2 regions of the Acetanaerobacterium sp. MSJ-12 genome follow, and region 2 is predicted to be linked to the other one. Evidence: predicted binding sites of a transcription regulator. Region 2 holds the regulator's gene; the other holds the start of a gene.
What was found. Region 2 encodes Rex, which represses fermentation and respiration genes when NADH is low (regulators of the CRP and FNR family bind a similar motif). Its sites were predicted from a motif close to ATTGTTAANNNNTTAACAAT; they were not measured.
Positions count from the first base shown of each region.

Region 1 (5,745 bases), 110 kb from region 2:
AGTCCTGCTCCAGGTCGTTGTGCTTGGTCAGCTGGGCAGCGGCCACAATGGGCAGCCAGCGCTGCACGTACTGCAGGGCAGTATCGCTCTTCTCGCAGAACAGGCGCAGGTACATGTCGGCCTTCTTCTGGTCTTTCAGGGCAAACAGAAGGTAGGTCATGGCCGCGTCGGCACTGGCGTTGCCCTGGGTCGCATGGGCCCAGTCGATGATGGTCAGACTGCCGTCCTCGCCGACGATGACGTTGCTGGGGATAAAGTCGCCGTGGCAGACCTTCACGTGCTTGGGCATGCTGTCCAGCCGGGTGTGCAGCTCGTACCGGGTGGTGGCGCTGATAGCGGTCAGGCTGCTAATCTGGCGGTTGAGTTTGTCTTTGAGCTTGTTGAGCATGGGGGCCTGTTTGCTGTGCATCTCAAGCTGCAGGGAGACAAACTGATCCATGTATTTTTCCAGGTTGGCCGGGTCCTCATCCATGACCTCTTCCATGGTCTTGCCGCGCTTGCGCTCCAACACCAGGGCCCATTTCCCGTCGATCTGGGAAACTTCCTGCACCTTGGCAGTGTTCAGGCCGGTCTCCTCGACGATGGCCTGGTTCAGCGCCTCGTTGAAGACGTATTTCTTGGGATGGGACTCCTCAAAGACCTTGACCACGCTGTCGCCGGAGAGATAGACTTTTTTGTAAGGGCGCGCTACGATGAGATCCTTTTCTTCCAATTTCATGATTCACTTACTCCTTCCAGGTGGGGATTGGCGAATAGACGGCGCGTTTGCTTACTTGCCGTAGTAGCACTTCAGGTAGATCTCTTTGATCTCCTTCATGAGCGGATAGCGGGGGTTGGCGCCGGTGCACTGGTCGTCAAAGGCCTGCTCCACCATGTCGTCCAGGGTGTCCAGGAAGTACTTCTCGTCGACCCCGTAGTCCTTGATGGTCTTCTTGATGCCGATGGCCTCTTTGAGCTCTTCCAGCTTGGCACAGAGCTTGTCGAAGACCTCCTGGTCGTTTTTGCCACTCAGGCCGACAAAACGGCCAATCTCGGCGTAGCGGGCCAGGGCATGGGGGTACTCGTACTGGGAGAAGGTGCCCATCTTGGTGGGGACTTCGACGGCGTTGAAGCGCATGACCTCGGTGAGGATGACTGCGTTGGCCACGCCGTGGGGCAGGTGGTGGAAGGCGCCCAGTTTGTGCGCCATGGAGTGGTTGAGGCCCAGGAAGGCGTTGGCGAAGGCCATACCGGCCAGGCAGGAGGCGTTGGCCATCATCTCTCTGGCCTTGGGGTCGTTGGCGCCGTTCTCGTAGGCGGAGGGCAGGTACTCAAAGACGCTCTTGATGGCTTTGAGGGCCAGACCGTCGGTGTAGTCGGAGGCCATGATGGAGACATAGGCTTCCAGGGCGTGGGTCATGACGTCGATGCCGGAGGCACTGGTCAGGCCCTTGGGCTGGGTCATCATGTTGTCCACGTCGACGATGGCCATGTTCGGCAGCAGCTCGTAGTCGGCCAGGGGGTATTTCACGCCGCTGTTCTCGTCCGTGATGATGGCGAAGGGGGTCACCTCGGAACCGGTGCCGGAAGAAGTCGGGATGGCGACAAAGTAGGCCTTCTCCCCCATCTTCGGGAAGGTGTAAACGCGCTTGCGGATGTCCATGAAGTCCATGGCCATATCCTCAAAGTTCACGTCGGGATGCTCGTACATCACCCACATGATCTTGGCGGCATCCATGGCGGAACCGCCGCCCAAGGCGATGATGGTGTCGGGCTCAAAATCGGCCATGGCCTTGGCGCCGGCCTTGGCGCAGCCCAGGGTCGGATCGGGGGCCACGTCGAAGAAGCAGGTGTGCTGAATGCCCATTTCGTCGAGTTTGGCCTCGATGGGGTGGACATAGCCGTTTTTGTACAGGAAGGTATCGGTGACGATGAAGGCCTTCTTCTTGTGCATGACCTTGCCCAGCTCGTCCAGAGCGACCGGCATGCAGCCCTTCTTGAAGTAGACCTTTTCAGGGGTTCTGAACCAGAGCATATTCTCTCTCCTCTCGGCCACGGTTTTGATGTTCAGCAGGTGTTTCACGCCCACGTTTTCAGAAACCGAGTTGCCGCCCCAGGAGCCGCAGCCCAGGGTCAGGGAGGGAGCCAGCTTGAAGTTGTAGAGGTCGCCGATGCCGCCGTGGGAGGAGGGGGTGTTGATGAGGACGCGGCAGGTCTTCATGGCAGCCGCGTGCTTGGCGATCTTCTCCTTCTGGGCGGGGTGCACGTAGAGGGAGGCAGTGTGGCCGTAGCCGCCGTCGGCGACCAGCTGAGCGGCCTTCTGCAGGGCCTCGTCAAAGCTCTTGGCGCGGTACATGGCCAGCACCGGGGAGAGTTTTTCGTGGGCAAACTCCTCGGAGATGTCCACCGACTCGACCTCGCCGATGAGGATCTTGGTGCTCTCCGGCACGTTGACCCCAGCCAGCTTGGCGATGGTGTAGGCCGACTGACCGACGATCTTGGCGTTGAGAGAGCCGTTGATGAGGATGGTCTTGCGGACCTTCTCGATCTCGTCTTTTTTCAGGAAGTAGCAGCCGCGGTAGGCGAACTCGTCCTTGGCCTGCTGGTAGACTTTGTCCAGCACGGTGACCGACTGCTCGGAGGCGCAGATCATGCCGTTGTCAAAGGTCTTGGAGTGGATGATGGAGTTGACGGCCATCCGCACATCGGCGGTGTCGTCGATGATGACGGGGGTGTTGCCGGCGCCCACGCCCAGGGCGGGTTTGCCGGAGGAGTAGGCCGCCTTCACCATGCCGGGGCCGCCGGTGGCGAGGATGATGTCGGCGCTGCGCATGACCTCATTGGTCAACTCCAGCGAGGGGACGTCGATCCAGCCGATGATGCCCTCGGGGGCGCCGGCCTTGACCGCTGCCTCCAGAACCACCTTGGCGGCGGCGATGGTGCAGTTCTTGGCGCGGGGGTGGGGGCTGATGATGATGGCATTGCGGGTCTTCAGGGAAATCAGGGTCTTGAAGATGGCAGTCGAGGTGGGGTTGGTGGTGGGGATGACCGCAGCCACCAGGCCGATGGGCTCGGCCACCTTCTGAATGCCAAAGGCGGGGTCTTCCTCGACAACGCCGCAGGTCTTGGTGTCCTTGTAGGCATTGTAGATGTATTCGGCGGCGTAGTGGTTTTTGATGACCTTGTCTTCCACAACGCCCATGCCGGTCTCTTCGACCGCCATTTTGGCCAGCGGGATGCGCTGCTTGTTGGCCGCCATAGCTGCTTCATAGAAAATCTTGTCGACTTGTTCCTGAGTAAAGGTCGCAAATTCCTTCTGCGCCTCTCTCATTGCCTTCATCTTTGCGATCAGCGCCTCGACGCTGTCAATGAGGACAGGTGCGGTTTCGTTTTTCTTCGCCATACTGATTTTCCTCCAATGCGGTTGTTGGGTGGCTCTGCTTACTATATCCAAGTATATAGCATGACGAGCTTTTTTCAAGTGGTAATTGATAATTTTTTAACGATGTCCACCACTTTCTATTTCCCCAACAATTCTTTTTCTGTTTGAGCAGATTTTATCATCAAATTGATGGCCTTCCCCCTTTTCCGACAGAAAATCGTTGATTTGCCATCTCACTTCTCCCCTATTATACCCTGTCATATTGCATAAGAAAAGCCTTTTCAGGCAGAAATTATAATGCTTATTTTTGTTTGAGCATCTCCCCTGCCCGCTCCCTCTTTCGCACAAAAAGTGCCCTCGCTCCCCATTGGGTGCGAGGGCACGGTTTTCTGTCTCTTAACGGGACTCCTGCCACTGGGAGGACTGCTCCAGGTAGGCACAGAGTCCCTGATAAATGCAGAGGGCCAACTGCTGCTGGTAGCTGCTGTCTTTGAGCTTTGCCAGCTCCTCTGAATTGGAGATGAAGCCGCACTCGATGAGGACCCCCGGTGTGGTACTGTTTTCCAGCAGAAAGTACTCCTTGCCGGAGGGCTTGTGTTCCCGGTGGCTCTCGGGCTGCAAGTTGGCGCGAATGGTCTGTTGGATACACTTGGCCAACAGCTCGCCCTCGGCGTTTTTCTTGTTGTAAAATACCTGGGAGCCCTTGTTGGCGCTCTGGTAGGAGTTTTGATGGATGGAGAGGAAGATGGCGTTGGGGTGGTCATTGATCAATTTGAGGCGATTTCGCATGTCTGACTTCTTGCGCTGTGAGAGGTTTTTCCCCTCGCTCTCGGTGGAGGTGTCCTGCTCCCGGGTCATGATGACGGTGTATCCCTGAAAGGCAAGGGTGTCCCGCAGCTTGAGGGCAATTTGCAGGTTGATGTCCTTCTCCACCACCGAGCCCGACGTCGCACCGGAATCAAAGCCGCCATGGCCCGCGTCCAGGATGATGACCGGGCTCTTTTTGAGGTCGGCGTCGCTGGCAATGGCAAAAGTCGTGAAGTTGCAGAGGGTGATGACCAGGGCCAACAGGACCGAGATCCCCAGTAGGAGATAGGGGGGCTTGCACCTTTTTGTGACAAACAGCATATTTTTCACCTCTCGGTAAACGTATGCAGTTTTGGCAGGGGTTATGTCTCGTCCTTTTCTCCCCTTCCGCGGTAACAAAAAGAAAGCCCTGAACCAAAGATCCAGGGCTTTCTTTTATATGGAGGCGCCACCCAGAATTGAACTGGGGATAAAGGTTTTGCAGACCTCTGCCTTACCGCTTGGCTATGGCGCCATATTCACGGTTATGCAAAATATCTGCATAACCGGCTCTGTAAAACGGAAGGCGCTAATTTCTTAGCGCCTTTTTCGTGGAGCGGGTTACGAGGCTCGAACTCGCTACCTCCACCTTGGCAAGGTGGCGCTCTACCAGATGAGCTAAACCCGCGGAAATGGTGCCTCCGATCGGAATCGAACCAATGACACGAGGATTTTCAGTCCTCTGCTCTACCGACTGAGCTACAGAGGCACACATTGGCGACCCGGAAGGGGCTCGAACCCTCGACCTCTAGCGTGACAGGCTAGCGTTCTAACCAACTGAACTACCGGGCCATGTATACCAACTGAAAGAGAAAAGCGGAACTTTTTGACCTCTTTCAGGGTTGCCGTTTCTTGTCCGACAACGTTTATTAGTATACAGGAGATGTGTTTATCTGTCAATAGGATTTTTCAAATTTTTTAGCTCTTCTTGGGTGAAGTTGTATTTTCTTTCACAGAAGTGGCAGCAGACCTCCACCGGCTCCCCCTCGTCGATCATTTCCTGCAGCTCCTCGTTCCCCAGGCTGAGCAGCGCCTTCTCCACCCGCTGGCGGGAGCAGTTGCAGCGGTACTCCACCGGGAACTCGTCCAGGATATTGGGGGCAAAGCCGTCGAGCACCCGCTCGATGATCTGCTCCAGAGACATCCCGCCCTCGAGCATCCGGGTGACGGAGGGCAGCTCTTTGAGGTTGCCCTCCAGCTGCTCGATCTCCTCCTCCAGCGCGCCGGGGAGGAGCTGCACCAAAAAGCCGCCGGCCGCCCGCACCGTCAAGTCGGGATTGACCAGCACCCCCAGGGCGCAGACGGTGGGGACCTGCTCGCTGGCGGCATAATAGGCGGTCACGTCCTCGGCCACCTCGCCGCTCACCAGGGGCACACTACCCACATAGGGGTCTTTCATGCCGGTGTCGCGGATGACCGTCAGGGTGCCATCCCGCCCCACCGCGCCGCCCACATCCAGCTTTCCGTAGGGGTTGAGGGGCAGTTCCACCACCGGCTGGCTGACGGTGCCCCGCACATTGCCCCAGGCGTCGGAGACG
Region 1 is NZ_JAHLPK010000003.1:218,211-223,955, forward strand. It holds gene KQI11_RS04745 (phosphotransferase family protein) at 1-718, opposite strand, end outside; gene adhE (bifunctional acetaldehyde-CoA/alcohol dehydrogenase) at 770-3,382, opposite strand; gene KQI11_RS04755 (N-acetylmuramoyl-L-alanine amidase) at 3,758-4,489, opposite strand; tRNA gene KQI11_RS04760 (tRNA-Cys) at 4,609-4,682, opposite strand; tRNA gene KQI11_RS04765 (tRNA-Gly) at 4,760-4,835, opposite strand; tRNA gene KQI11_RS04770 (tRNA-Phe) at 4,841-4,916, opposite strand; tRNA gene KQI11_RS04775 (tRNA-Asp) at 4,923-4,999, opposite strand; gene hslO (Hsp33 family molecular chaperone HslO) at 5,097-5,745, opposite strand, start outside.
Region 1: the regulator Rex is predicted to act here: its motif matches at 3,467-3,486, upstream of adhE (bifunctional acetaldehyde-CoA/alcohol dehydrogenase).

Region 2 (5,745 bases):
CCTCTTTTTTCCCCTTTTTGCGGGTGGCCGACTCTTTTTTGCGCTCCTCCCCGCCCTCGGGCGCGTCTTTGCGGCGGGATTCGATCTCCCGGTAGAGGTAGTTCATGGCCTCTTTGAGGCCGCCCAGCTCGTCGATGAGCCCTTCCTGGGTGGCCCGCTCCCCGTCCAGGACCGTCCCCACGTCCATCACCAGTTCGCCGGTGGTCATCATCAACTCCTTGAACCGCTCCTTGCCGATGCGGGAGTTGCCGGCCACAAAATTCAGGATGCGGTCCTGCATCTGCTCGAAGTAGGAAAAGGTCTGGGGCACCCCCAGCACCAGCCCGTTCATCCGCACCGGGTGGATGGTCATGGTGGCGCTGGGGGCGATGAAGGAGCGCCCGGCGGCCACCGCCAGGGGCACCCCGATGGAGTGGCCGCCGCCGAGCACCAGGGAGGCGGTGGGCTTTTCCATCCCGGCAATCAATTCGGCGATGGCGAGGCCCGCCTCCACATCGCCCCCCACGGTGTTGAGGATGACGATGAGCCCATCGATGTCGTCGCGCTCCTCAATGGCCACCAGCTGGGGGATGACGTGCTCGTATTTGGTGGTCTTGTTCTGGGGCGGCAGGATGAAGTGCCCCTCGATCTGGCCGATGATGGTCAGGCAGTGGATGGTGTAGCTGCCCTTTTGCACCGTCACCGAACCCATGTTCAGGATCTGCGCCTGTTCCTGTTGTGCCTGGGCCGCGTCCTGCGTCTCCTGCGCCTCCTCCGCCGGCTCCTCCCCGCTCACCAAAGATTGCTGTTTTTTGTTTTTCTCGCTCAAAAATGCCTCCGCCTTTCTGACTTTATGCAAATTTTTCACCCGCCAGCTGGGCGGTCCTATCCGTAAAGTCGGTATTCTCACTTGTTTTTATCTATTTTCTCCCGCTTTGCTGGGGATATGTGTTTTTCGATATTTTTGCAGGATTTCATTTTCATAAATTCATTTTGTAATCGTTAACCAATTGACAATACAGGGGGTGAGGGATTATACTTGTACATGATTTCTTATTTATAGAGCACATAGGGGAACAGACAGAAAGGACGATGCTTGTGGGACAGAATCTCGCGGAAAAGATCATCTCCGCCCATCTGCTGTCAGGCGACATGGCGCCCGGCAGCGAGATCGGCCTGAAAATCGACCAGACCCTCACCCAAGACGCCACCGGGACCATGGCCTATTTGGAATTCGAGGCCATCGGCATCCCCCGGGTCAAGACCGAAAAATCGGTCGCCTACATCGACCACAACACCCTGCAGTCAGGCTTTGAAAACGCCGACGACCACAAATACACCCAGACCGTGGCCAAGAAGATCGGGGTGGACTTCTCCCGCCCCGGCAACGGCATCTGCCACCAGGTGCACCTGGAGCGCTACGGCGTTCCGGGCAAGACCCTCATCGGCTCGGACAGCCACACCCCCACCGGCGGCGGCATCGGCATGCTGGCCATCGGCGCCGGCGGGCTGGACGTGGCGGTGGCCATGGGCGGCGGGGCCTACTACATCCCCATGCCCCGGGTCATCAAGGTGGAACTCACCGGGGCCCTGCGGCCCTGCGTCTCCGCCAAGGACATCATCCTCGCCGTTTTGCGGGAGCTGTCGGTCAAGGGCGGCGTCGGCGCGGTGATCGAGTACGCCGGCGAGGGGGTCGCCACCCTCAGCGTGCCCGAGCGGGCCACCATCACCAACATGGGCGCCGAGCTGGGGGCCACCACCTCCATCTTCCCCTCCGACGAGATCACCCGCCAGTTTTTGGCCGCCCAGGGTCGCGAGGGGGATTTCACCCCCCTCGCCCCCGACGCCGACGCCCGTTACGACCGGGTGCTCACCATCGACCTGGGGGCGCTGGAGCCCCTGGCCGCCTGCCCCCACAGCCCCGACAACGTCAAGCCGGTCGGGGCGCTGGGCGGCATCCCGGTGGACCAGGTCTGCATCGGCTCCTGCACCAACTCCTCCCTCTACGACATGCTCAAGGTGGCCCGCATCCTCAAGGGGAAGACGGTGCACCCCAACGTCAGCCTCACCATCTCCCCGGGGTCCAAGCAGGTCTTCACCATGCTGGCGGAAAACGGCGCCCTGGCCGACATGATCGCCGCCGGCGCCCGGGTGCTGGAATGCGCCTGCGGCCCCTGCATCGGGATGGGCCAATCCCCCAAGTCGGGCGGGGTCTCCCTGCGCACCTTCAACCGCAACTTTGAGGGGCGCAGCGGCACCGCTGACGCCCAGGTCTACCTGGTCAGCCCCGAGACGGCCGCCTGGTCGGCCCTGCAGGGGGTCATCAGCGACCCCACCGAAATCGGCGACCTGGGGGGGATCGAGATGCCCGCCCGCTTTTTGGTCAATGACAACCTGTTGGTCGCCCCCGCCGCCCCCGAAGAGGCCGGCGCAGTGGAGGTGGTGCGCGGCCCCAACATCAAGCCCTACCCCAAGACCGAACCCCTCTGCGACCACCTGAAAAAAGAGGTGGTGCTGAAGGTGGGGGACAACATCACCACCGACCACATCATGCCCGCCGGGGCCAAGGTCCTCCCCTACCGCTCCAACGTCCCCAAAATCAGCGAGTTCTGCTTCACCGCCTGCGACCCCGACTTCCCCGCCCGCTGCAAGGAAAAGCAGGGCGGCATCATCGTCGGCGGCCAGAACTACGGTCAGGGCTCCTCCCGCGAGCACGCCGCCCTCGCCCCCCTCTACCTGGGCGTCAAGGCGGTCATCGCCCAGAGCTTTGCCCGCATCCACAAGGCAAACCTGGTCAACGCCGGCATCCTCCCCCTGGAGTTTGCCGACGCGGCGGACTACGAGGCCCTCTCCCTCGGCGACGAGCTGGAGATCGTCGGGCTGATCGACGCCCTGAAAGAGGGCGGCCGGCTCACCGTCAAAAACAACACCCGCGGCACCCAGTTTGCGGTGCGGGCGGAGCTGTCCGAGCGGCAGGTGGAGATGCTCCTCTGCGGCGGGCTGCTGGACTACACCAAAAAAATGAGCGAAAGGCAGGCAATGAGATGATGGAAGAAAAAATGGTCTCCGCAACCGAACAGTTTGCCAAGGTTTTACAGGGCCAGTTGGAGCGCATCCAGCGGGTGAAGGAGCAGGGCGACTTTGTCGATTACAGCGGTCTCGACCAGATCGTGATCGGCGTCTGCGGCGGCGACGGCATCGGCCCCCGCATCACCCACGAGGCCCAGCGGGTCATCTCCTACCTGCTGCAAGACCAGGTGAAGGCCGGCCGGGTGGTCTTTAAAGAGATCGACGGGCTGACCATCGAGAACCGGGTGGCCCAGAACAAGGCCATCCCCGACGACGTGCTGGCCGAACTCAAGGCCTGCCACGTCATCCTCAAGGGGCCCACCACCACCCCCCGCAAGGGCGACCCCTGGCCCAACATCGAAAGCGCCAACGTGGCCATGCGCAAAGAGCTCGACCTCTTTGCCAACGTCCGCCCGGTGAAGGTGCCCGAACAGGGCATCGACTGGACCTTCTTCCGCGAAAACACCGAGGGCGCCTACACCCTGGGCTCGCTGGGGGTCAATGTGGACGAGGACCTGGCGGTGGACTTCACCGTCACCACCACCCAGGGCACCGAGCGCATCGCCCGGCTGGCTTACGACTACGCCCGCAAAAACGGCAAGGGCCGGGTCTCTATCGTCACCAAGGCAAATGTCATCAAGACCACCGACGGCAAGTTTTTGGAGATCTGCCAGAAGGTGGCCCAGGAGTACCCTGAGATCGCCACCGACGACTGGTACATCGACATCATGACCGCCAAGCTGGTGGACGAAAAGCGCCGCCGCGACTTCCGTGTCTTCGTCCTCCCCAACCTCTACGGCGACATCATCACCGACGAGGCGGCCGAGTTCCAGGGTGGCGTCGGCACCGCCGGCAGCGCCAACCTGGGCAAGCGTTACGCCATGTTCGAGGCCATTCACGGCTCCGCCCCCCGGATGGTGAAGGAGGGGCGGGACATCTACGCCGACCCCTGTTCCATGCTGCGGGCCGCCGTCCTGCTGCTCTCCCACATCGGCTACCAGGCCGAGGCGGACAAGTTGGAGCGGGCGCTGGACATCTGCATGTTTGAAGAGAAGAAGATGCACTGCACCGGCCGCGATACCGGCTGCACCTGCGAAGAATTCGGCAACTACGTGATGGACACCATCCAGTCGCTGTAAAAACGGGGTGTTTTTGTGAAAAAGAACGGCGTTTCCCTGTCTGTCATCCGGCGGCTCCCCCGCTACTACCGCTTTTTGGGGGACCTGCTGCAAAACGGGGTGGGGCGCATCTCCTCCAAGGAGCTGTCCCAGAAGATGAACCTCACCGCCTCGCAGATCCGCCAGGACCTCAACTGTTTTGGGGGCTTCGGCCAGCAGGGCTACGGCTACAACATCGAACAGCTCCACCGGGAAATCGGGCGGATCATCGGCGTGGACACCATGCACGACACCATCCTCATCGGCGCGGGCAACCTGGGCAGCGCCATCGCCGCCCACATGAACTTTGAGAAGCGGGGCTTTCGCCTGGCGGGGATCTTCGACTCCGACCCCCAAAAGACCGGCGAGATCATCGCCGGCCTGCCGGTGCGCTCCACCGGCGAGCTGGAAACCTTCTGCCGGGAAAACCACCCCACCATCGCTATCCTCTGTATCCCCAAGACGGCGGCCCCCAAGGTGGCCCCCCAACTGGTGGATCTGGGCATCACCGGGTTTTGGAACTTCAGCCACTACGACCTGCGGGTCGACCACAGCGACGTGGTGGTGGAAAACGTCCATCTGGGGGACAGCCTGCTGACCCTCTGCTACCAGGTGACCCACAACAGGCCGGAGGAGGACGAGGGGGAAAAATAAGCCCCTTCCCTCCCCCGCCGGCAGGGCGCAAAAAAACAGGTGCGGATCCGTTCGCACCTGTTTTTTCTTTGCCGTCAGTCGATGGCGGTGTCCAGCGCCAGCAAGATCATGTCCTTGAGGTTTTTCTCCTTGTCCTCTGCCGAAACGCCCTTGGCCCCCGGCTTGAAGGAGGTCTCGACGATGGACATGACGGTGAGGGCCTTGGCCCCGTAGCGGGCGGCCACGGTGTAAAGGCCCGCCCCCTCCATCTCCGAGGCGATGACCCCGTAGTCGGCCCAGACCTTCTTGTACTCCTCCTTGTTGTCGATGTAGAGGTGGTCGTTGCAGATGGTGTTGCCCACGTAAACCGGCAGTCCCCTCTCCCGGGCGATGTGGTAGCACTTGTCCAGCAGCTCAAAGTCGGCGCAGGGGGCGTAGTGGCCGGGGAAGATGTGGTCGTTGAGGGCGGAGGTGGTGCTGGTCGCCTGGGAGAGGACCAGATCCAGGGCCTTCAGCTTCTCGGAATAGGCGCCGGCGGTCCCCAGGCGGATCATCTTTTTGCAGCCGTAGTCCCGGGCCAGCTCGGTCGCGTAGATGAGGATGGAGGGGATCCCCATGCCGGTCCCCATGACTGACACCCGCTGCCCCTTGTAGGTGCCGGTGTAGCCGTACATCCCCCGGATCTCGTTGAAGCAGACGGCGTCCTCCAAATAGGTCTCGGCAATGTGCTTGGCCCGCATCGGGTCCCCGGGGAGGAGGATGTTGGGGGCGATCTCCCCCGCCTTTGCGGCAATGTGCATGCTCATGTCAACAGACAACCCCTTTCGACTGCGCCTCACGGCGCTTTTTTCCATGATACCGTTCTTTTTTGCCGGTGGCAATCCGCCTTGCCGCGATTTGGCGTTCC
Region 2 is NZ_JAHLPK010000003.1:107,419-113,163, reverse strand. It holds gene KQI11_RS04225 (ATP-dependent Clp protease proteolytic subunit) at 1-691, opposite strand, end outside; gene KQI11_RS04220 (aconitate hydratase) at 1,078-3,027, shown strand; gene KQI11_RS04215 (isocitrate/isopropylmalate family dehydrogenase) at 3,027-4,187, shown strand; gene KQI11_RS04210 (redox-sensing transcriptional repressor Rex) at 4,203-4,859, shown strand; gene deoD (purine-nucleoside phosphorylase) at 4,934-5,644, opposite strand.